3 regions of the Janthinobacterium sp. 75 genome follow, and region 1 is predicted to be linked to each of the others. Evidence: predicted binding sites of a transcription regulator. Region 1 holds the regulator's gene; each other region holds the start of a gene.

Region 1 (7,484 bases):
TCGTAGGCATCCTGTGGTGGACTTTCAGCCGCAGCAATAGCGACTTCGACGCGGCGGCGCGCCTGCCGTTCGACGACGAGGCGCTCGACTATCCGGCAGCGCCGGTATCCATGCCTGTGCCGGCACAAGGGGAGCGCAACCATGGCTGACTTTACCAATGGCTTCTGGAATATCTACATCATCGTGCTGTCCTTGCTGGGCATCATCGGCTGCGGCGTGCTGCTGTACTCGCAGTCGAAAATCAAAGTGGTCGACGGCGCGCCTGCCGACGGCACCACGGGCCACGTCTGGGACGAGGACTTGAAGGAACTCAATACGCCGATGCCGCGCTGGTGGATGTGGTTGTTCTACATCACCATCGTCTTCGCCCTGGCGTATCTGTTCCTGTACCCGGGCCTGGGCAACTATGCCGGCAGCCTGGGCTGGAAATCGACGGGCCAGTACGAGGAAGAGCTGAAGAAGGCGGAAGCCGACTACGGCCCCCTGTTCAACAAGTACCTGAGCCAGGACTTGAAGACGGTGGCCGCCGATCCGCAGGCGCATGCCATCGGCCAGCGTTTGTTCCTGACCTACTGCGCGCAATGCCACGGTTCGGATGCGCGCGGCAACAAGGGCTTCCCCAATCTGACCGACAAGGACTGGCTGTATGGCGGTGAACCCGACATCATCAAGACCACCATCATGCATGGCCGCAATGGGCAAATGCCACCGATGGGCGCCGCCCTGGGCTCCGAAAAGGATGTCGAGAACGTGGCCCATTATGTGCTGAGCCTATCCGGCTCGACCTCGGACCCCGTCAAATCCGTGCTAGGCAAGGCCAAGTTCGGCGCCTGCATGGCCTGTCACGGCGCCGATGCGAAGGGTAACCAGATGCTCGGTTCGCCTAACCTGACGGACAAGATCTGGCTGTATGGCGGCAGTGCCGATACCATCATGGAAACCATCCGCAAGGGACGCAACAACACCATGCCGGCCTTCAGCGATTTCCTCGGCGAGTCCAAGGTACACGTGCTGTCGGCGTATGTCTGGAGCCTGTCGAATCCCCAGACGCCCGTGAAATGACGTAATGGAACCTCAAGTCATCAAGATGTATGCGGCCCGCGAGCAAATCTACCCTCGCGAGGCCAAAGGACGCTACGCTACCTGGCGATGGGTATGCGTATGGCTTACCCAGCTGGCGTTCTACGGCTTGCCGTGGTTGACCTGGAATGGCAGGCAAGCCCTGCTGTTCGATTTGACCACGCGCAAGTTCTACATTTTCGGCGTCGTGCTGTGGCCCCAGGATTTCATCTATCTGGCGGCCCTGCTGATCATCTGTGCGTATTTGTTGTTCCTCGTCACGGCCATCGCCGGGCGGGTGTGGTGCGGGTTCTCTTGCCCGCAAACGGTATACACGGAAATCTTCCTGTGGGTCGAACGCCGCATCGAGGGCACGCGCAGCGCGCGCATGGCCCTCGACAAGCAGGGACCCTCCGTGCGCAAGGCTTTCAAGAAAACGGCCAAGCACCTGGCATGGGGCGCCATCGCCCTGTGGACGGGCTTTACCTTTGTCGGCTATTTCACGCCGATCAAGGAACTGGCGCGCGAGGTGACCACCCTCAATTTCGGTCCCTGGGAATGGTTCTGGGTCTTGTTCTACAGCCTGGCAACCTACGGCAACGCGGGCTGGCTGCGCGAGCAGGTGTGCAAATACATGTGCCCCTACGCGCGCTTCCAGAGCGCCATGTTCGACCAGGACACCCTGATCATCACTTACGATGCCAAGCGCGGCGAACCACGTGGCGCCATCAGCAAGAAGGCCGGCAACAACGACAAGCTGGGCGACTGCATCGACTGCACCCTGTGCGTGCAGGTATGCCCGACCGGCATCGATATCCGCAACGGCCTGCAGTATGAATGCATCGGCTGCGCCGCCTGCGTCGACGCCTGCAACAGCGTGATGGACAAGGTCGACCGGCCGCGGGGACTGGTACGCTACAGTACCGACCATGCGATGGAAAACAACTTCAGTTCGAAGCAGATCCGCCAGCGCGCCATGCGCCCGCGCGTGCTGATCTACACTTCCATCCTGGCCCTGATCATCATCGCCGTGTGTACTTCGCTGGCCCTGCGCACGCCCCTGAAAATGGACGTGATACGCGACCGCGGTTCGATGGGACGCGAAGTGGAAGACGGCATGATCGAAAACGTTTACCGCTTGCAGATCATGAACACCTCGGAGCAAACCCAGCATTTTAAAATCAGCGCTTCCGGCTTGCAGGGCCTGACCTTGCTGACGCGCGAAGAAGTGACCTTGCAGCCGACGGAAACGCTGGGCTGGCCGATCCGCCTGCGCGTGCCGCACGGCGTGGGCGAGAAGGGTTCGAACAAGATTGCGATCGAATTGCACTCGCTGGACGACCCATCGTTGCATGTGCGTGAAAGCGCGGTATTCATCGTACCGCGCTAATGTAGGAAGGCCAGTCCCCGGATGGGGATTGGCCGATTAAACAGGAGAAATATCATGTCCGACAGTCTCAAGCTGCAAGCCCCCGTTGCCCCGTGGTACAAGCATCGCTGGCCATGGCTGCTGATGATCGGTCCCGGCCTGTCCGTGGTCGTCGGCAGCTTCATGGGCTATATCGCGTTTACGCAGCCTGATGCGCTGGTGGTGGGCGATTACTACAAGCAGGGAAAGGCGATCAACCAGGACTTGCGGCGCGATACTGTCGCCAGCGACCTGGCGATGGATACCAGCCTGTCGTATGACGTGGCGTCAGCGCGCCTCAGTGGTTCCGTGCACAGCTTCGGCAAGGCTTACCAGGGTCCGCTGCAGCTGCATCTGGCGCATGCGACCTTGCCGGAAAAAGATATCAAGCTGCTGGTGCAGCCCGATGCGGCCGGCAACTTCTCGGTAGCGCTGCCGATGCTCGAGCGCAGCCGCTGGCAAGTGCTGGTGGAAAACGACAAACGCGAGTGGCGCCTGTCCGGCATCTGGACCTGGCCGCTGCAGCGCAGCATCGCGCTGCACGCGGATGAAGAGCTGTAAGACTTACTTGCAGACGTCCGTACCGGCCGTAATGGCCTTCAACTTGGCCGGCTGCAAGATCTCGATCTCGCGGTTGGAGACGCGCAGCCAGCCTTCCTTCTTGAATTTCGACAATAAGCGGCTGACGCTTTCGATGGTCAGGCCCAGGTAGTTGCCGATTTCCTCGCGCGACATGCGCAGCTGGAAATTGCTGCCCGAATAGCCGCGCGCCTCATAGCGCGAGGCCAGGTTGACGATGAAGGCGGCAAAGCGCTGCGTCGCCTGCATATTGCCCAGCAACAGCATGACGCTTTGCTCGCGCGTGATTTCCTGGCTCATCATCCGGTGGAAATGGCGCAGCAGGGTAGGCATACTGCCCAGCAATTGTTCCAGGCTGGAAAACGGGATTTCACACACTTCGCTATCCTCCAGCGCCACCGCATTACAGTGGTGGCGGTCGGCGCTGATGGCGTCCATGCCCAGCAGTTCTCCTGCCATCTGGAAGCCCGTCACCTGCTCTTCGCCACCCGGATTGATCTGGTACGTCTTGAAGTGGCCCAGGCGGATCGCGTACAGGTTCTGGAACGAGTCGCCGATGCGGAACAGCGAGGCGCCGCGCACGATCTTGCGGCGGCGGCCGATGATCTGGTCCAGCCTGTCCATGTCGCCCACATCGAGGCCCATCGGCAGGCACAATTGATGCATGCTGCAGGTCGAGCATCGCGCACGCAACGCTTCCACGGTCACTGTGGGCAAGGTGGGAGTGAGAAGCGCTTCAGTCATGTCGATACCTTTTAGAAAATGCAATACCGAGTTTACTGCATACACGGTTGCCGTGTGCCAATTTCACCCCAATTGCGCTGAATAAACGACGTTCTGACTTTAATTATATGGCAACATCGTCAAAAGCCCTTGCAGCGAGGGCAATTTGCGCGGCACCGCTTGCCAAGTTGATGTATTGATAGGAAAATTCCTGACAGCATTATCTGCCGCCTGTGCCGCCCGGTACTGAAAAGGAAATCATGAAGCCTCTCGGCATCAAAGCAAAAGTCGCCTTGGCCACCAGCCTGACCTCGATCGCCATGATTGCACTGGTCACCATGATCCAGTTGCAGCACATGCGCGCTGACTTCACGCGAGTACTGCTGAGCCAGCAATCTGCCCTGATCACCCGCACCGCCGCCGAGCTCGACGACAAGCTGGGCATGCTGCTGCAAATCGTCACCCTGACGGCCAGGCAGCAGCCGCCGGAATTGATCGCCCAACCCGCCAAGCTGCGCGAATACTATGCGCGCCGCTCGATGCTGGTGCTGTTCGACGACGTGCTGGTGCTCGATGCGCAAGGCGCCATCGTGGCCGACATGCCGCTGGTCACGGGCCGCGCGGGCATCAACGTTGCCGAGCGCGAGTATTTCCAGACCGTCCTGCGCACGCGCCAGCCCATGATCACCGAGCCGATGCTGGGCAAATCGAGCGGCATGCCCATCGTGCAGATGGTGGCGCCCGTGCTCACCGCCGATGGCAAGGTAGCCGGTGTGGTGATCGGCGTGCTGCGCCTGTACAAGGACAACCTGCTGGGGCGCCTGCGCTCGGAAAAGATCGGCAAGAGCGGCTATTACTTCATTCTCACGCGCGGCGCCGTGCCGCGCTACGTGCTGCACCCCGATACCAGCCGTTTGCTGCAGCCGCGCCAGCCGAACGCCAACCTGACGACCACCCAGATGCTGAAGGACGATGGCGAAGGCAGCATGGTCAGCACCAACAGCCGCGGCATCACGGCCGTCAACAGCTTCAAGCGCCTGAAATCGGTGAACTGGCTGCTGGCCGCCTCGCTACCCATCGAGGATGCCTTCGAACCGTTTGATGGCGTGCTGTACCGGCTGGTGCTGTGGAGCATCCTCGCTTCGCTGCTGGCCGCTTTTGTTCTGGGCTGGGTTACCGTGCGCCTGCTGTCGCCGCTGGTGCGCCTGCGCGACACCCTGCTGGCCCTGCGCACCAGCGGCAGCCGCTTCACGCCCGTGCCAGTGCAGCAGCGCGACGAGATCGGCGAACTGACGGAGGCGTTCAACGGCCTGATGTGCGAACGCGACCGCCTGCAGCAGGAACTCGAATCGCGCGCGGCGGAACTGGAACTGGAGCGCGACCGGGCCGAGGCGGCCAACCGGGCGAAGAGCGACTTCGTGGCCAACATGAGCCATGAAATCCGCACGCCCCTCAATGCCGTGCTGGGCATGGTCTATTTGCTGGGCAATACCAGGCTCGACACGGAACAGCGCAAGTATCTGACCATGGTGCGCGTGGCGGGCCAGTCGCTGCTGGGCATCCTCAACGACGTGCTCGATTATTCGAAGATCGAAGCGCGCCGCATGGAATTGTCGCCCGTCGAGTTCGACCTTGACGAAGTCATGAATACCCTGGCCACGACGATGACGATGAATGCGGGCGAGAAGGAGCTGGAACTGGCCATCGCCGTCGAGCCCGACGTGCCACGGCGCCTCGTGGGCGACGCCCAGCGCCTGCAGCAAATCCTCGTCAACCTGGCCGGCAATGCCATCAAGTTCACCGAGAGCGGCGAAGTGGTGGTGGCCGTCAGCCTGGCCGAGAGAGAAAACGGGCGCGCCTGGCTGCGCTTCGAAGTGCGCGACACGGGTATCGGCATGACGGAACTGCAGCAACAGCAACTGTTTTCCGCCTTTTCACAGGGCGACCAGAGCATCACGCGGCGCTTCGGCGGCACGGGCCTGGGCCTGGCCATCAGCAAGCAACTGATCCACATGATGGGCGGCGATATCGCCGTGGCCAGCAGCGAAGGCAAGGGCAGCCGCTTCTGGTTCAGCGTGCCCTTCGAGATGCTGGAGCAGCCGGCCGAGACGCGGCGCACGCCGGCCCTGGGCCAGCTGCGCCTGCTGGTGGCCGACGATAACCGCACTACACGCGAACTGATCGTCAAGCTGATCGAGGCCTGGGGCTGGCTGGCCGACGAAGTGGACTCCGGTTTTGCCGCCATCGAACTGTATCGCGAACGCCTGGCGCAGCAGCAACCGTATGACGTGGTGCTGGCCGACTGGCACATGCCCGTGATGGATGGCCTGGCCACGGCCAAGGCCATCCGCCAGGCGGCCAGTGGCCAGCGCCAGCCCATCGTGGTGATGGTCAACGCCTTCGCCCGCAACCACCTGGAAGAGATTTCCAGCGCAGCCGAGGCCGATGTCGTACTGATGAAGCCGATCACGGGATCGAGCCTGTTCGATGCCCTGCACCAGGCGCTGATCGCCAAGAACGACGGCGGCGAGCAGCGCATGCTGCACCAGCCGCTGGGCACGGAGCTGGCCGGCGTACATTTCCTGCTGGTGGAAGACAATCATTTGAACCAGGCCGTGGCGCGCGGCATCCTCGAACACATGGGCGCCACCCTGGACGTGGTGGGCGACGGCTTGCAAGCGGTGGAGCGGCTGCGCACGGAGGCGCTGCGCTACGACATCGTGCTGATGGATATGCAAATGCCCGTCATGGACGGCTTCAGCGCCACCCACATCATCCGCACGGAACTGCGCTTGAACTTGCCCGTGATCGCCATGACGGCCGGCGTGCTGGCGTCCGAGCGCGAGCGCTGCATGACGGCCGGCATCAGCGATTTCATCGCCAAGCCCGTGGTGGTGGAAGAGATGATGGAAGTCATCCTGCGCCACCTGCCCAAACGCCCGCAAGTGCAGACGACCGAGGCGGCCCCCGTTGCCGATGAGGAAGTGTTTTCCATGGCGCCGCTGATGCGCGTGATGGGACGCGATGCGAAAGGGCGCGGCGTGCTGCGGCGCATGGTGGAAGATGCGCTGAACAAGGGCATGACGCCCGTGCGCGACGCTGAAACAGCGTTGCAAACGGGCCGCCACAGCGACGTGGCGCGCATCTTGCACGGCGTGCGCGGTTCCGTGGGCACCCTGGGCACGAAACGCCTGATCCGCGCCGCGTTTGCCACCGAGGAAGCCATCGACGCCGGTCGACTCGACGAGGTGCCGGCGCTGCTGGCGCACACGGCACAGGAACTGGAGCAGGCGCTGGCGGCGGCGTCCGATTGGTTGTCGAGGTTGAAGGATTAAAAGAGTAGGTCGGATTAGCGCTTGCGCGTAATCCGACATGATACGCCAACAATATTGTCGGATTACGCGGCGTGCCGCCGCTAATCCGACCTACGCAATTTACGCCGGCACGCCCAGAATCACGCTGGACGCCTTGAAAATGGCCGTCACATTGCTGCCAAGCTCGATACCCAGCTCGCTGCTGCTCTGGTTCGTGATGATGGCGGCGATCGTGCCGCCGCGCGGCAAATCCAGCACCACTTCCGTGTTGACGGCGCCCGTCTGCACGCGCGTCACCAGCCCGGCCAGCTGATTGCGCGCGGAAAAGCGCGCCCCTGCGCTGTCAGTCACGAGGATGATGGACGACGCCTTGATCAGCGCGAACGCTTCCGCGCCCGGCA
Region 2 (7,484 bases), 3.6 Mb from region 1:
AGGGCACCAAGCTGCCCGACAGCGTGGAACTGGAAATCGAAGCGGCGCTCGACGAGCCCATGGCCTGCGTGCCATCCGACAAGCTGGGGCGCGCCAAGCGCCTGGACGATGCCCAGGGCCGCTACATCGAATTTTGCAAGAGCACCTTCCCGAACGAACTGGACTTGCGCGGCCTGAAGATCGTCGTCGATTGCGCGCATGGCGCCGCCTACCATATCGCGCCGCACGTGTTCCATGAGCTGGGCGCGGAAGTCATCGCCATCGGCAACAAGCCCGATGGCTTCAACATCAATGCGGGCTTTGGCGCCACGGCAACCAAGGCCATGGCCGAAGCCGTCGTCGAGCACGGTGCCGATCTCGGCATCGCCCTCGATGGCGACGCCGACCGGCTGATCATGTGCGACGCCACGGGGCGGCTGTATAACGGTGACGAGTTGTTGTATATCATGGTCAAGGACCGCCTGGCGACGGGCCCCGTGGCCGGCGCTGTAGGAACGTTGATGACTAACATGGCGCTGGAAGTGCTGTTCAAGCAGCAGGGCATCGGCTTTGCGCGCGCCAAGGTGGGCGACCGCTATGTGCTGGAAGTCATGAAGGAAAAGGGCTGGATACTGGGCGGCGAGGGCTCCGGCCATTTGCTGTGCCTGGACCGCCACACGACGGGAGACGGTATCGTCTCCGCGCTGCAAGTCTTGTCCGCGCTCAAACGCAGCGGCCAGAGCCTGCAGCAATGCCTGGCCGAACTGGTGCTGTTTCCGCAAACCCTGATCAACCTGCGCGTGGCGCCCGGTTTCGACTGGCAACAAAATGCCGCCATGGTGGCCGAGAAAGCATTGGTCGAGGCTGAGCTGGGCGACACAGGCCGCGTGCTGATCCGCGCTTCGGGCACCGAACCGCTGATCCGCGTGATGGTCGAGGCGAAAGATAAAGTGCAGGCCGAGAGCATGGCGCGCCGCATTGCCGATAAAGTCGCCGCGTGATAGGCAGGAACCGATAGTTATTTCCATCTAATTCGTCTATGGCAATTGACGAAATTGGGTGGGGGCGTTATTATCTTGTCTTCGGAGTGTGGCGCAGCCCGGTAGCGCACCTGGTTTGGGACCAGGGGGTCCAAGGTTCGAATCCTTGTACTCCGACCAAAGTCATAAGCGGGCTGTCAGAAATGACAGCCCGTTTTCTATTCCGCGCAGGCATTTCATTGCTAGCGCGCATGGATTAAAATACTGCACCTCTCCGCCCATCGTTCAACGGATAGGACAACGGTCTTCTAAACCGTGAATGGGGGTTCGATTCCCTCTGGGCGGACCAGTTTCATACTGGCCACGGCTTGCGCCATGCGGCCGCATCCTTCTCTCTTCCTGTCTATACGCACGCGGCCTTATGGCTGCGCAAACAGCACCACGCTCAGCAAATACAGCAGCGGCACCGCGCACAGCAGCGCAGACAATACGGACAATACTTTCTTGCTCGCCAGGCGTGCCAGGCGCAGCCTTTCACGCGCAGGCAAATGCTGGCGGATCAGGTCGCGCGCGCGTGGCTGGAATGGGGATTCATGCATGGAAGCTCCTTCGCAAGGGTGGCGGTGGTGCCAGCCAGCATAGCGAGAGAGGCATAAAGACGGTGTAAAGAGTCGGGCGCCGCGTGTATGCGGCGTGTAAACGCTGCGCTTATTTCTCGCTGTCGTCGGGACTCTTGCCAAACAGGCGGTCCTTGGCATTGAGCAGCTTTTGCACCTTGGCGCCCATTTTCATCAGTTGCGCCATCGATTCGGGCGACAGGCGCTGCAAGTCGTCGAACCAGGTGTTGGCCAGGTCGACCAGTTCATACATTTCGCGCATGCGCTCTTGCGCATACTGGTCCACGGGTTCCGTGGCCGGCGCCAGCAGCGATTCGCGCAGCACTGTCAGGGTGGGCGCCACTTCGCGGCGGCGGCGTTCGGCGGCCACCACGCGGAAGATTTGCCACACATCGCCCAGCGAGGAAAAATATTCGCGCCGGTCGCCGGGGATGCGCGACTGGCGGATCAAGCCCCAGCCCTGCAATTCCTTCAAACCGATGCTGACGTTCGAGCGTGAAAAACTCAGGTGTTCCGCGATTTCGTCCGCGTGCAAAGGAAGCTCCGAGACAAACAACAAGGCGTACACTTGTCCCACCGTACGGTTAAAGCCCCAGCGGCTGCCCATCTCGCCGAAATGGCTGACAAAGGTCAGGATCAGCGGCGTCATGTGGATATTTTGAGTTTTCATAATTATCTGAATTTTTTCACGCCACACCCGCAGGGTCAATTGATTTATGTCATGTTTCGCAGTATTATACAAAAAAACGAATTTACAGAAAATTCTGAAAACTCAAAAAGTTTAGAGATGCCTTCCACGCCACTATCCTTGCCCCGCTTTATTCTTCCCCGTGTTGCCAGCCTGGCGCAAGGTGGTGCCGCCTTGCTGTGGCTGCCGCAAGCGGCCTTGCTGGCCTGGGCCGTGCAAGCCATGCTCGACGGTGCGCCCTGGCGCGCGGCCCTACTGCCGGCCGCTGGCGTGCTGCTGCTGGGCGTGCTGCGCGCCGGCTGTGAAGCGTGGGGCGCGCGGCGCATGTATGCTGCGGCGCGCGAGCACCTGTCCAGCCTGCGCGGGCAAGTGGCGCAGGCGCTGGCGCGCCGTTCGCCGCTTGACCGCCAGCGCGCGCAGTCGGGCCAGGCGGCCAGCGTCATCGCCGAGCAGGCCGAAGCCATCGTGCCGTATCTGGTGCGCTACAAGCCCGCGCGCTGGAAGGTGATGCTTGTGCCCCTCGTGATCCTCTCCGTGGTGACGCCGCTGTCATGGATTGCCGCCTTGATCCTGCTCATCGCCGCGCCCCTGATTCCCGTCTTCATGGCCCTGGTGGGCATGGGCGCGCAAGCGGCCAGCCGCGCGCAGATGGTGGAAATGGGCAGCATGAACGCCTTTCTGCTGGACCGCCTGCGCGGTCTGGCCACCTTGCGCGCGCTCGATGCCGTCGACGCCACGGCCGCAAGGCTGGATGTCTCGTCGCAATCCGTGCGCCGGCGCACGATGGTGGTGCTGCGCATCGCCTTCCTGTCGTCCGCCGTGCTGGAATTGTTTTCCGCGCTGGGCGTGGCCATGGTGGCGGCGTTCATCGGTTTCTCCTTGTTGGGCAGCATCAATTTCGGTATCTGGGGTCGGGAACTGAGCCTGGGGCAGGGCTTGTTCATCCTGCTGCTGGCGCCCGCATTCTTCGAGCCGCTGCGCGAACTGGCCGCCGTCTGGCACGACAAGGCGGCCGGCGAAGCGGGCTTGGCCGGCTTGCACGACTTGGCGGGGGAGGGCGTGCCCTTGCCTGGCGCCGGGGTGGCAGTTGCTGCCGTTTCTGCCGCCGCCATGGCGGTGGCGCCACCTCCCGCCGTCGAGATCCATCAACTGCGCTTTGCCCACCCTGGCGAAGCGCCCGTGTTCGAGCAGTTCAAGCTGACTGTGCGCGCCGGCGAGCACGTGGCGCTGGTGGGCGCCAGCGGCGCCGGCAAGACCACCTTGCTGTCTTTGCTGGCCGGCTTGCTGCCCGTCAGCGGCGGCGAGATCCGCATCGGCGGCGTCCGGCTGAATGACAGCACCGTCAATACCTTGCGCCAGCGCATGGCCTGGATGGGCCAGCGTCCCCACGTGTTTGCCGCTTCCGTCAGCCAGAACGTGACTCTGGGCCGCGTCGGCGCAAATGCCGCGCACGTGACGCAGGCGCTGCACCTGGCCGATCTGGCCGCCGTGGCGCAGGCGCAGCCGGCCGTCATGCTCAGCGATGGCGGCCAGGGCTTGTCCGGCGGCGAGGCCGTGCGCCTTGCGCTGGCCCGCGTGGCTCTGCATCCGCACGCCGATTTGCTGCTGGTCGATGAACCGACGGCCCACCTGGACAGCGAAACGGCGGCACGCGTGACCGATGCCTTGCTGGAATTGGCCAAGGGCAAGACGATGATCGTCGCCACGCATGACCCCGTGCTGGCTGGCCGTTTGCAGCGCACGGTGCAGGTTGATGCGCAGGCGCAAGTGCAGGAGCATAAGGAAGAAGCGCGCGCATGAAAAATTCACTTGTAGCGAACCCTGTCCTGCGGCAATTGCTGCTGGCCCAGCCGGGCAAACTGATCGGTGGCGCCATGCTGGCGGCCCTGACGGCGGTGGCCGGCATGGCCTTGCTGGGCCTGTCCGGCTGGTTCATTACGGCCACCTCTATCGCTGGCTTGCACGCTTCGACGGCCGTGCTGTTCGATGTGTTCGGTCCTTCGGCCGGCATCCGCCTGCTGGCCATCGGCCGCACGGGGTCGCGCTATGCGGAGCGCCTCGTCACGCATGACGCCACATTCGCCGCGCTGGCCAGCATCCGCGTGCAGCTGTTCCGTGGCTGGTCGCGCCCGGAAGCGGCCAGCCGCTTGCTGCGCCAGCCGGCCAAACTGCTGTTCCGCCTGACGGCCGATATCGATGCGCTCGAAGCGCTGTACCTGCGCCTGCTGGTGCCAGCCTTCACGGCACTGTGCGCGGCCTTGCTTGCCGGCGTGGCGCTGGGCGCGATGCAGTGGCAGCTGGGCCTGGGCCTGGCTGCGTGGCTGCTGGCCGCCGGCGGGGGCATCAGCTGGCTGGTCGCGCGCGCTGCCCGCCGCCCAGCCATCGTGCGCTCGCGCGCCATCGAAAAACTGCGTTCCGGCACCATCGACCTGGTGGCGGGCCAGACGGACCTGGTCATGGCGGGGCGCATCGACGCCCAGTGCGCCGCGCTGGGGCAGATTGATCGCTCGCTGGCGCAAGCCGATTTCGCCCTGCAGCGCCTGGAGACGGCAGCTGGCGCCGCTTACGGCGTGGCCGGCAGCGTGACCCTGGCCGGCGTGCTGCTGGCCGTGGCCGCGCTGGTGCAGCAGCAGGCGCTGAACGTGCCGCTGGCAGCCCTGGCCCTGCTGATCGCCCTGACGGCCGTGGAGCCGTTTGCGGGACTGCGCCGTGGCGCCCTGGAAGCGGGCCGCATGCTGCTGGCCATGCGCCGCCTGGCGCCGCGGCTCGATGCTCAAGAGATCGCCGCTCTGCCGGTTGACAGCGCGCCGGGCTTGCGCCTGGAACATGTCAGCGCCGCGCATGCGGGCAGCAATGTCGCCATTTTGCATGACGTATCGCTGCACATCGCGGATGGCGAAAGAGTGGCCTTGATCGGTCCCAGCGGCGCGGGCAAGTCCACCTTGCTGGCCATCGCCGCGCGCGAGCTGGCGCCGTTGTCGGGCAAGGTGAGCGCGCCGCGCGCCTGCCTGTTTACCCAGAAAACGGAACTGTTCCAGGACAGCCTGCGCGATAACCTGCGCCTGGCCGACCCGTCCGCCAGCGATGCGCAGCTGTGGGCTGCGCTGCAATCTGCCGGCCTGGACGAGGAAGTGCGGGCTTTCGCGGGCGGCCTCGATACCTTGCTGGGCGAAGGCGGCCTGGGCTTGTCTGGCGGGCAGGCGCGGCGATTGGCACTGGCGCGATTGTTCCTGCACGAATCGACCTTGTGGCTGCTGGACGAAGCCACCGAGGCGCTCAATGCGCAGGTGGCAATCGATGTCCTGCAGCGCCTGCGCGCGCGCAGCGACGGACGTACCTTGCTGATCGCCACCCACTTGCGGCGCGAAGCGGCGCTGGCGGACCGGCTGGTCAGCCTGCGCGATGGCCGCGTCGTGGCTGACGCGCACCGTGGCACGCAAGCCTTCGAGGCGGCGCTGGCCGGCTTGCGCGGCGATTGAAGAAGAATAGGGGAGCCACAGGCGGCGCTGACTGACAATTTTACAACACCGGCGCCAAGCGGACTACAGCAGATAGATGCCAAGTTTACAATCACAGTAGGGACACACCAAGGAAATCATATGGACTTCGATATTGTCGCTTTATCCAGACTGCAGTTTGCGCTGACAGCTCTGTACCACTTTATATTCGTTCCGCTGACGATAGGCCTGTCAGTGATCCTCGCCATCATGGAGACGGTGTATGTGATGACGAACCGCCCCATCTGGCGCGACATGACCAAGTTCTGGGGTGTCTTGTTCGGCATTAACTTCGCCATGGGCGTGGCGACGGGCATCGTCATGGAATTCCAGTTCGGCATGAACTGGAGCTATTACAGCCATTATGTGGGCGACATTTTCGGCGCGCCGCTGGCCATCGAGGGCTTGATGGCCTTCTTCCTGGAAGCGACCTTCGTCGGCCTGTTCTTCTTCGGCTGGGACAAGCTGTCGAAGCGCGGCCACCTGGTCACGACCTGGCTGGTGGCCATCGGCTCGAACTTTTCCGCCCTGTGGATACTGATCGCCAACGGCTGGATGCAAAATCCCGTCGGCGCGGCCTTCAATCCACAGACTATGCGCATGGAAGTGACGGACTTCGGCGCCGTGCTGACAAATCCTGTAGCACAGGCGAAATTCGTGCACACCGTGTCGGCTGGCTATACGGCTGCGGCGATTTTCGTGCTGGGTATTTCCGCCTGGTATTTGCTGAAAGGCCGCCACGTGCAGCTGGCCAAGCGCTCGATGACGGTGGCTGCCTCGTTCGGCCTGGCCGCCGCGCTGTCGGTGGTGGTGCTCGGCGATGAAAGCGGCTACCTGTCGTCCGAACATCAAAAGATGAAGCTGGCCGCCATCGAAGCCATGTGGACCACGGAGCCGGCGCCTGCCGCCTTCACGGCCTTCGGCTTCCCTGACGCGAAAGCGCGCGAGACGCATTACGCCGTGCATATTCCGATGGTGATGGGCTTGATCGGCACGCGTTCGCTGACGACGGAAATCCCCGGCATCGAGCAATTGGTCGATCGCGGCGAGCTGCTGATCCAGGATGGCATCAAGGCGTATGACGCGCTGCAAACCATCCGCAGCGTGGCGCCAGGCAGCCCCGTGCCGCAAGAGGCGAAGGACATGTTCGAGTCGAAAGGCCAGTCCATGGGTTATGCCCTGTTGCTGAAACGCTATGTCGATGATCCGCGCCAGGCCACGCCCGAGCAGATCCGCAAGGCCGCGCTCGACACCGTGCCGCCCGTGGCGCCATTGTTCTGGTCCTTCCGCGTGATGGTTGGCCTGGGCATGTTCTTTATCTTGCTCACTGGCACGTTCTTCATCCTGTCGACGCGCCGCACCCTGGACAAGCACCGCTGGCTGCTGAAGCTGGCCGTATTCGCCATCCCGCTGCCGTGGGTGGCGATTGAAGCGGGCTGGATCGTGGCCGAAGTGGGCCGCCAGCCGTGGGTGATCGAAGGCGTGCTGCCAACGGCCGTGGCTGTCTCTAACCTGGGCGCTTCGACCCTCTTGATCACGATTGCCGGCTTTGCCGCCATCTACACCGTGCTCTTGGTTATTGAAATGAAGCTCATGCTCAAGGCCATCCGCAAGGGGCCGGAAGAGAAGGCGCCGGCCCCCGTGCCAGCGGCCGCAGCCATTCATACTCAACGCGCCTAAGGAGGGCCAGACCATGATTTTGCATGAAATGATTTCTTACGAA
Region 3 (7,484 bases), 4.2 Mb from region 1:
GGCTCCATGGCCTGCCAGCGTGTTCCATTTTTCAGATTCTCTGCTGCAATGAACTTTACAGCTGCATCCCTTATCTCAAACAATCCATGTATGTCGCCTCTAGTCCGATCTTCGTCAAGCGTGCTAGCGAGTGCCGATGAAGTACCCGCAACAAAAAAAAAGGAGCCGGCAAGGGCGGCGTACAGGCGTTTATTCAATCGTAACGGTAGCAACATATTTACAATCCTTGCCAAGTTTTCTCTTTATCAGACAGGTTTCAGCGTGCCTGCTGCGTGACCTGAGCGCCCCGGTCTTGATGGGTGTTAATTGTGGGCATGCGTCTTGTCTATGGCACGGCTGGCACCGCACGACGCGCCAGCCCCTGCCCGCATGACGGAAGCGCTTATTGCGCCATGGCCTGGCATGTGCGCGTTGGCGTGTTCCACGCCATGACAAAGTCAGGCTTCTTCATTCCGTCTGAATACGAATTGTTGGCGGCTAATGCCTTGTGTGACAAAGTCCGCATCCGGCGGTATCGTTTCCCAGAAAAATACATGTTTGAAAATTGGGATTTTGTTGAATTTTCGCGAACGAAATATCCATCTGTTTTTCGTAAAATCGCTGTAGCGGTCCCCTTTGAACTGCTGGTGTACAGCCGTGAAAGGAAGCAGTCTCTCCGCAATGTCCGGGAAAGAATAATCTGGATGGTCGTCTTTGATTTTTTCAAAAATTCCAAACTGATCTCTGCAGATGACTTGAATGGCCGTTTCCGGGAATCGATAGCGCGGCGACCACAGGACATTCCAGCCTGATTCTATTACATTGATGAAATTTACCAGGCGAGGCGTCATGATATAGGCGTCAGACTCGATGTGGATGATTTTATCCACGCCTAATTCATTGGCCACCTTGACCGAGTGGAGAAAACTGCGCCACCAGCCAGGGTAGTCAGCCCCGCTTTGTCGTCCAAGATTGTTATCGAAGCGAATGATGAGATTTTTATCTGTATTTGAAGCCAGCGGAGCGCTATGGGAAATTGTATTGATGATTTCGGCGGGCGGAAGAAATGGCGAGCCATCGTCAATCATTATTTTTTTTATTGCATTGATTGGTATGTCTTCGTAATAATCGAGCCACCGTTGATACCGGCTTTCCCATGATGGGGCATCTTTTATAAAGCTGGTGCAGAATATAATGGCTTTCATTTGCTAAGCACATTCCTTGTGGCTAAAAAATACGGGTTATTCATGATCTAATCACTAAATTTTTGAACTATTTTAACAGATTGGGGGCGCTTGAATAAGCGTGGCGGCATGCCGGCGATGTGGTCGTTGGCAGCATCGAGCCTCTGGCGCCTCTCGTTCTCGACGCTGGCGCTCAAGCATCGGCGCCAGGGACCCGACTTTTCACTTATGTCGTATCGTCCACATGCCTGGACCATCGCTGCCTGGTTATACTATTTGCATAGAAGAGATTTCGCATGGGCGATATCCTTGCACCCGTGAACCGATGAAAAATATCACTGTCGAGTATCGTCATAACTTTCCTCTTGATCCGTTGGATGTTGTTCGTGTCTTCGATCATTCCGGCATCAAGCGGCCCACCAGCGAGCTCCCGAGAATCGCGCGCATGTTTGCCGCGCCTTGCCTCTTGCTGTCGGCATGGGTGGATGGCGAGCTCGTGGGGCTGGCCCGGTCGCTGACCGACTATGCGTATTGCTGTTATCTCTCGGACCTGGCGGTAGACAAGCAATACCAGGGCCTTGGTATCGGCAAAGAGCTGGTCAAGCGCACCCAGGCAGTCATCGGCGACGAAGTGTCCCTCATATTGCTCTCCGCTCCCGATGCCATGTCCTACTATCCGACGCTTGGTTTTGAAGCTGCCGGCAATGCATACGTCATTCGGCGCAAACATTGAGTGAGCGCTTCCAGGCACTTTTGCGCCCCTAAGAAACGCCTCTACACCTTCGCCGAAACGCTGGCACAAGACCCCGCTCGCCTCGCCAAGACGCTAGCCCAGACCCCACTTGGGCCTGTAAGGCAGCCACGGCCTGTTCCCCTCCGACCCGTGGCGGGAAAGCATCAAAGCGGGACACTGATGGCAGTGTCAATGTCGCGCGTATCGTGCTGGCAGGGTACTGCGCTTTGCCGCCACACCACCCATCTGCGCAGAATTGATTCCGGACAAGTTTCCCACCGAAATGCATTTGACCGCCGACTGCGCCTGGCCTAGAGTCAACAGTAAGACCTCAACCGACTCCGTCGCCCCTCCCATGGCCAAGCCTTTTCCCTTGAACCCCAAGAACCCCGAACGCATCTGCTGGGGCTGCGACAAGTATTGTCCGCCGGACGCCATGCGCTGCGGCAATGGTTCCGAGCGCACGCAGCATCCGATCGAGCTGTTTGGAGAAGGCTGGAATGACTGGGGGCTGGCGGCGGCCGACAGGGAAGAGGCTGAGAAAACACCTTGACGGTGACAGCCAGCTAACGAAGCAGCGACCCGCTACAATTGCTCATCGCGCCGAGTTGAGGAAGCACAATGCATGAAACCCTTTCCCGCTGGCTGGCAAGCAACGCCGGTGATGACACTTTGGCCGAGCACCCGGCCGTGCACACCATCGATGAAGCTCTGATTCACGTGCCGGCCATGCCGGGCCTGATGGTGAAAAACCTGTTCGTACGCGACGAGAAGGGCCGCCGGCATTTGCTCGTCATCGTTCCCTTCGACAAGCGCATCGACTTGGCTGCGCTGGGGCGCTTGCTGCCGGCCAGCAAGCTGAGCATGGCCTCGCCCCAGCGCCTGCAGCAGCACCTGGGCATCACGCCCGGATCCGTCAGCCTGTTTGCCCTGATACACGACAGCGCGCAGGCGGTGGAATTGGTGCTGGACCAGGCCGTGTGGGAAGCTGAATTTGTGCAAGCCCATCCGCTGCGCAACACGGCCACGGTGGCGCTGTCGCACGCCGCCCTGGTCAGTTTCCTCGCGCATACAGGCCATGTGCCCCGCATCGTGACGGTGCCGGCGGCTGATTAAACGGCAGCTATTTCAATGCCCGGCGGCGGGTGCGTTACCGCTGCGCCGTCCCGGTCGGAAGCCATGTTTGCAGGCCGACCAGGCGAGCACGAAAGCCAGCACGAGCAAGGAAAGCATGGTCCATGGGAAGGCGCCCGCGCCCCAGGTTTCCAGCAGGGTGCCACCCACCACGCCCGCAGCCGCAATCGCTCCATTCCACGCCACCACATTCATCGACAAGGCCACGTCGGCGCCGCTGCCGGCCGTGTCGGCCAGCGCCGTTTGCAACAGCGTTGCCGCGCCGCCAAAGCTCAGACCCCAGACGGCCATGCCTAGGTAGATGACGGCAGGCAGATGTGACGCGACGCCCAGCACGAGGGCTGTTCCGGCGAACATGGCCAGGCTGGACAGTACGGTGGCGCGCAAGTGGCGTTCAACCAGCTTGCCCGTGATCCAGATGCCAGCCATGGCGGCGGCGCCGAAGACGAGCAAGACCAAGTCGATGCGGCCCGTCAATCCGGCAGGCGCCACGAACGGGGCGATGTAGGTGTAGAGAATGTTGTGCGCCAGCATCCAGGCAATGACGACGGCCAGCACGGGACGCACGCCGGGCGTCGTGAAGACGCGGCGCAGGGGCATGCGCTCATGGACGGACTGGCCGGGGTAGTCCGGCACCTTCGCCAGCACCCAGGCGATGAGGATCAATGTCAGTGCGGAAATGATCCAGAATGCTGCGCGCCAGCCGACCAGCGAACCGAGCAAGGTGCCCAACGGCACGCCCAGGGACAGGGCGACGGGTGCGCCCACCATGGCCAGCGCCAGGGCGCGGCCTTGCTGCTGCGGCGCCACCATGCGCCGCGCATAGCCGGCCAGCAAGCTCCACGCCAGCCCGGCTGCCATGCCGGCAAAAAACCGGGCCGCCAGTGTCAGCCAGTAGTGGGATGACAGGGCCGTGACGGTATTGAACACGAGAAAGCCGATGACGGTGAGCAACAGCACCTTGCGGCGTCGCCAGCCGCGGGTGGCGATGGTAAGCGGAATGGCTGCCAGCAAGGAACCGAGGGCATAGGCCGTGACCATTTGCCCGGCCATCGCGGCGCTGATGCCGAGTCCCGCACTGATCTGCGGCAGCAAGCCGGCGGGCAAGGTTTCCGTGACGATGCAGATAAAACCCGTCATTGCGAGGGCCAGGAGGCCCGAGACGGGGAGGCGGTCGGCCAGCGCTGGGCTGGGTCCGGTGGTGAGCGTGACGTGATGCAAAGCTGAATATCCTTGGAAGTGTGACGAGTCGGCCAGGCGCAGGAATGCCCCTGAGCGTCGTTGTGGTATATATGTATCGATCGGTACAAATATAGGTGATGGGGCGCAGCGTTGTCAACGATTTTTGTATCGAGTAGTATGTAAGTAGCTTTTAAGTAGATGAGAAGGAGCGATGGATGGCGCAAATGGGACGGCCGCGCACGTTTGACCGGCAGGCAGCGGTCGAGCAGGCCATGTTTTTATTTTGGCAGCAAGGGTATGAATCGACGTCCTTGAGCCAGCTCAAGGCGAGCCTGGGTGGCGGCATTTCCGCGCCCAGCTTTTACGCGGCGTTCGGCTCGAAGGAAGCGTTGTTCCGCGAGGCGGCGCAGTGCTACCTGGATACCTTTGCGCGCGTGACGGAGTGTTTGTGGGACGAAGGCATGGCGCCGCGCGCGGCCATCGAGCTGGCCTTGCGCCAGTCGGCCAGCATGCAGTCCGAGCCGGGTCACCCTCCCGGCTGCATGGTGGCGCTCGGCTGCATGAGCGCGCCGACGGCCGAACATGCGGCCGTGGCCGAGCCGCTCACGGCATCGCGCGCGCGCACGCGCAGCGGCTTCGTGCATTGCGTCGAGCGTGGCATGGTCAGTGGCGAATTGCGGGCGGGTATAGACGCGTACGCGCTGGCGGCTGTCTTCGACAGTTTCTTGTCGGGCGTCTCCATCCAGGCCCGCGATGGCGTGGCCTACGCCGTGTTTGATGCAGCCATTACGCAGATCCTGCGCGTGTGGGATGCCAACCGCGTGTTGGGCTAGACGCTAGGCCGGAAAGCGAAACTCCAGTACGTCGTCGCCATACTTGTCCGTCTCGCCCGTAGCGGTCCAGCCCAGGTAGCGGTAAAAGCCGTAGGAGCGCGAGGCGGGGTCGCTGGAACAGCCGAGGAACAGCCGTTGATGGCCCTGCGCGCGCAGCTGCGCCATGATCCCCTCCAGCAAGGTCTTGCCGATGCCCAGTCCTTCGAATTCCGGCAGCAGGGCCAGGACGATGATTTCGCCCGTGTCGCGCTCGCCAAAGCAGTAGCCGACCAGCTGGCCGTCGTGGTGGCAGACCTGGCCGGGCAGGCTGCCCGAGCGCATCATCTCGGCCCAGGATTCGGCCGTGATGCCCACCTCGGCCAGGCGTTCACTGGAAATGGCGTTTTGCCGCGTCTTGCCGCGCAATGCGATGAAGGCGGCTGTATCGTCCGCATTGGCGGCATGGAAGGTGATGGAAGCGGGATGTGTCGTCATGTGTGCGTGAATGGTGGGATGGAATTGAGGGATTTACTCCCAGGGTTTGCGCATGATTTGCGCATGGCGCTGCCAGTCAACTACTTTGGTATTTTCGATGGCCTGCTGGCCTGGATTGCCGCTATCGATGATTTCATCCTTGACGAGTATCAAGTCATTTTTTTCATTCAAGCGATACTCCCGATAGCGCTCGCAATCCTGCTCGCGCCGGGCGATGGCAATTAATCTGTTCGCCTGCCAGGCATAGCTGTCTTCATAAAAGCATTGTGCCGCGCAGCCGCAATTGGCGATGCCGCCCGCGATTCCTTGATCTGCAATGCTGATGTCCAGATTCGGAATTGCTGATAATGGTTTGTTGAAACTGTATTTTTTCGCTTGCGCATCCCATAGCCACACATCGGAACAGCGGACGCGTCCCTGGCTATCCGTGTAGCCGGTGACCCACAGGTCGGCATGGCCGTCGAAATTCATGTCCAGCAGCAGCGCGTGCAAATTGCCCGTGCCGCTGCTGCTGCAACTGCCAGGTATCCATTGCTTCCCGATTTTCAGCTGGTAAGTCTGTTTTTCATCGTGATTCGCATAGCGGATATCGGCGGCTTGCCGCACTTTGCCTGTCGCGGCTTTGTCCAGGTGCAGCGTGCCGCAATAAGCCGAGGTGGAAATCAGGGATAAAAGCAGAGCAATCAATTTCATGGCGATATTCGTGGGCGGGCATTGAGGCACAATGCCCCGATTGCATCAGGCGGAGAGTGATCATACTGCATGGTTTGGGCAATATGCCACACCATTCCCTATCGTGCATTCTGCGCGGAACAGTGCTGTGTACAATGCCCAAAAATCCCCGATTAAGGAATTCTTATGACATCCTCTCCCGAATCTTTTAATGAAGCGGGCATCCTCGCTTATAACGACGGTCATCACGCCGAAGCATTCAAGCAATTCGACGCGGCCGCGCGCACGGGCGATCCTGCCGGCCAGCATTTATTGGCCAGCCTGTATTACCAGGGACATGGCGTCGAGCAAAATTTGCCGAAGGCGGTAGAACTGTTCACGGCGGCCGCGCAAGCGGGTTTTCCGCCCTCGCTGGCCAATCTGGCCTTGATGTATGCGAGCGGGGATGGCGTCGTGCAAGACATCGCGCAATCGCTGGCCTATGGACGCCAGGCGGCCGAGGCGGGCGATGGCCAGTCGCAATTCAACCTGGCGCAGGCGTACCGCAAGGGCGATGGTGTACCGCAAGACTTTGCCGAGGCGGCGTTCTGGTACAAGCAGGCGGCCGAAGCCGGTTCCCTGTCGGCGCAGAATGAATATGGCTTGCTGTACGCGCAAGGGCAGGGCGTGGAACTCGATTACGTGCAAGCGTATGCATGGATCGCCATGCCGGCCGAGGCGGGCAGCGCGCAGTCGGTCAAGAACCGCGACCAGTTGCTGGAAATCCTCACGCCCTCACAGCAGCAGGCGGCGCGCGCGCTGGCGGCCGAGTATGCGGCGCAGTACGGCGTCAATCCCCACTGAACGACGATTTTGCCGCCAACTTGGTGAGCACGCCCGCCGCATCGATCTCATAACTGTCGAAGTCGCGCGCCAGGAACAGTTCACCCGAGTAATGCAGCCGCGCTTCCGCTTCCAGTTCGGCCATGCCGTCCGCATTGTGATAGCGGGCGCTGAAGTGGGTGAGGATCAGGTTCGGCAAGCGCACCGCTTCGGCAAACTGCGCCACGCGCTGCACGGAACTGTGCGTGGGACCGGGGCCTACTTTTTGCAGCATCGCTTCCGTGTAGGTGGCTTCATGTACGAGCAACTGCGCGTCCGCGCAAGCCTCTGCCAGCAACGCTGGCGTGTCGTTGTCGCCGCCGATCACCACCGTGGCGCGCTGCGTTTCCATCTGGCGGAAAGTGGCGGCGTGCAAGACCGTGCCATCGTCGAGTCGCGCATCCTGGCCCGCCTGCAAGAGCCCCCAGGCGG

Evidence for each region. Region 1 encodes FNR, which switches genes on or off when oxygen is low (the NO sensors DNR and NnrR bind a similar motif). Its sites were predicted from a motif close to TTGATNNNNATCAA; they were not measured.
Region 2: the regulator FNR is predicted to act here: its motif matches at 2,286-2,299, upstream of cydD (thiol reductant ABC exporter subunit CydD).
Region 3: the regulator FNR is predicted to act here: its motif matches at 2,153-2,166, upstream of C8C89_RS23490 (DUF3079 domain-containing protein).

The regions. Positions count from the first base shown of each region.
Region 1 covers NZ_SORD01000001.1:975,249-982,732, reverse strand. Annotated here, with positions in the region: gene C8C89_RS04615 (cbb3-type cytochrome c oxidase subunit 3) at 1-149, shown strand, start outside; gene ccoP (cytochrome-c oxidase, cbb3-type subunit III) at 142-1,062, shown strand; gene ccoG (cytochrome c oxidase accessory protein CcoG) at 1,067-2,449, shown strand; gene C8C89_RS04600 (FixH family protein) at 2,504-3,028, shown strand; gene fnr (fumarate/nitrate reduction transcriptional regulator Fnr) at 3,032-3,790, opposite strand; gene C8C89_RS04590 (response regulator) at 4,030-7,104, shown strand; gene C8C89_RS04585 (TOBE domain-containing protein) at 7,204-7,484, opposite strand, start outside.
Region 2 covers NZ_SORD01000001.1:4,598,999-4,606,482, reverse strand. Annotated here, with positions in the region: gene glmM (phosphoglucosamine mutase) at 1-980, shown strand, start outside; tRNA gene C8C89_RS20925 (tRNA-Pro) at 1,063-1,139, shown strand; tRNA gene C8C89_RS20920 (tRNA-Arg) at 1,234-1,308, shown strand; gene C8C89_RS20915 (hypothetical protein) at 1,379-1,558, opposite strand; gene C8C89_RS20910 (GbsR/MarR family transcriptional regulator) at 1,668-2,246, opposite strand; gene cydD (thiol reductant ABC exporter subunit CydD) at 2,364-4,064, shown strand; gene C8C89_RS20900 (ATP-binding cassette domain-containing protein) at 4,061-5,743, shown strand; gene C8C89_RS20895 (cytochrome ubiquinol oxidase subunit I) at 5,864-7,441, shown strand; gene cydB (cytochrome d ubiquinol oxidase subunit II) at 7,455-7,484, shown strand, end outside.
Region 3 covers NZ_SORD01000001.1:5,154,863-5,162,346, reverse strand. Annotated here, with positions in the region: gene C8C89_RS23505 (hypothetical protein) at 1-215, opposite strand, end outside; gene C8C89_RS23500 (hypothetical protein) at 438-1,184, opposite strand; gene C8C89_RS23495 (GNAT family N-acetyltransferase) at 1,489-1,896, shown strand; gene C8C89_RS23490 (DUF3079 domain-containing protein) at 2,252-2,449, shown strand; gene C8C89_RS23485 (prolyl-tRNA synthetase associated domain-containing protein) at 2,518-3,012, shown strand; gene C8C89_RS23480 (MFS transporter) at 3,025-4,170, opposite strand; gene C8C89_RS23475 (TetR/AcrR family transcriptional regulator) at 4,485-5,045, shown strand; gene C8C89_RS23470 (GNAT family N-acetyltransferase) at 5,049-5,519, opposite strand; gene C8C89_RS23465 (hypothetical protein) at 5,553-6,212, opposite strand; gene C8C89_RS23460 (tetratricopeptide repeat protein) at 6,378-7,034, shown strand; gene C8C89_RS23455 (ribonuclease Z) at 7,021-7,484, opposite strand, start outside.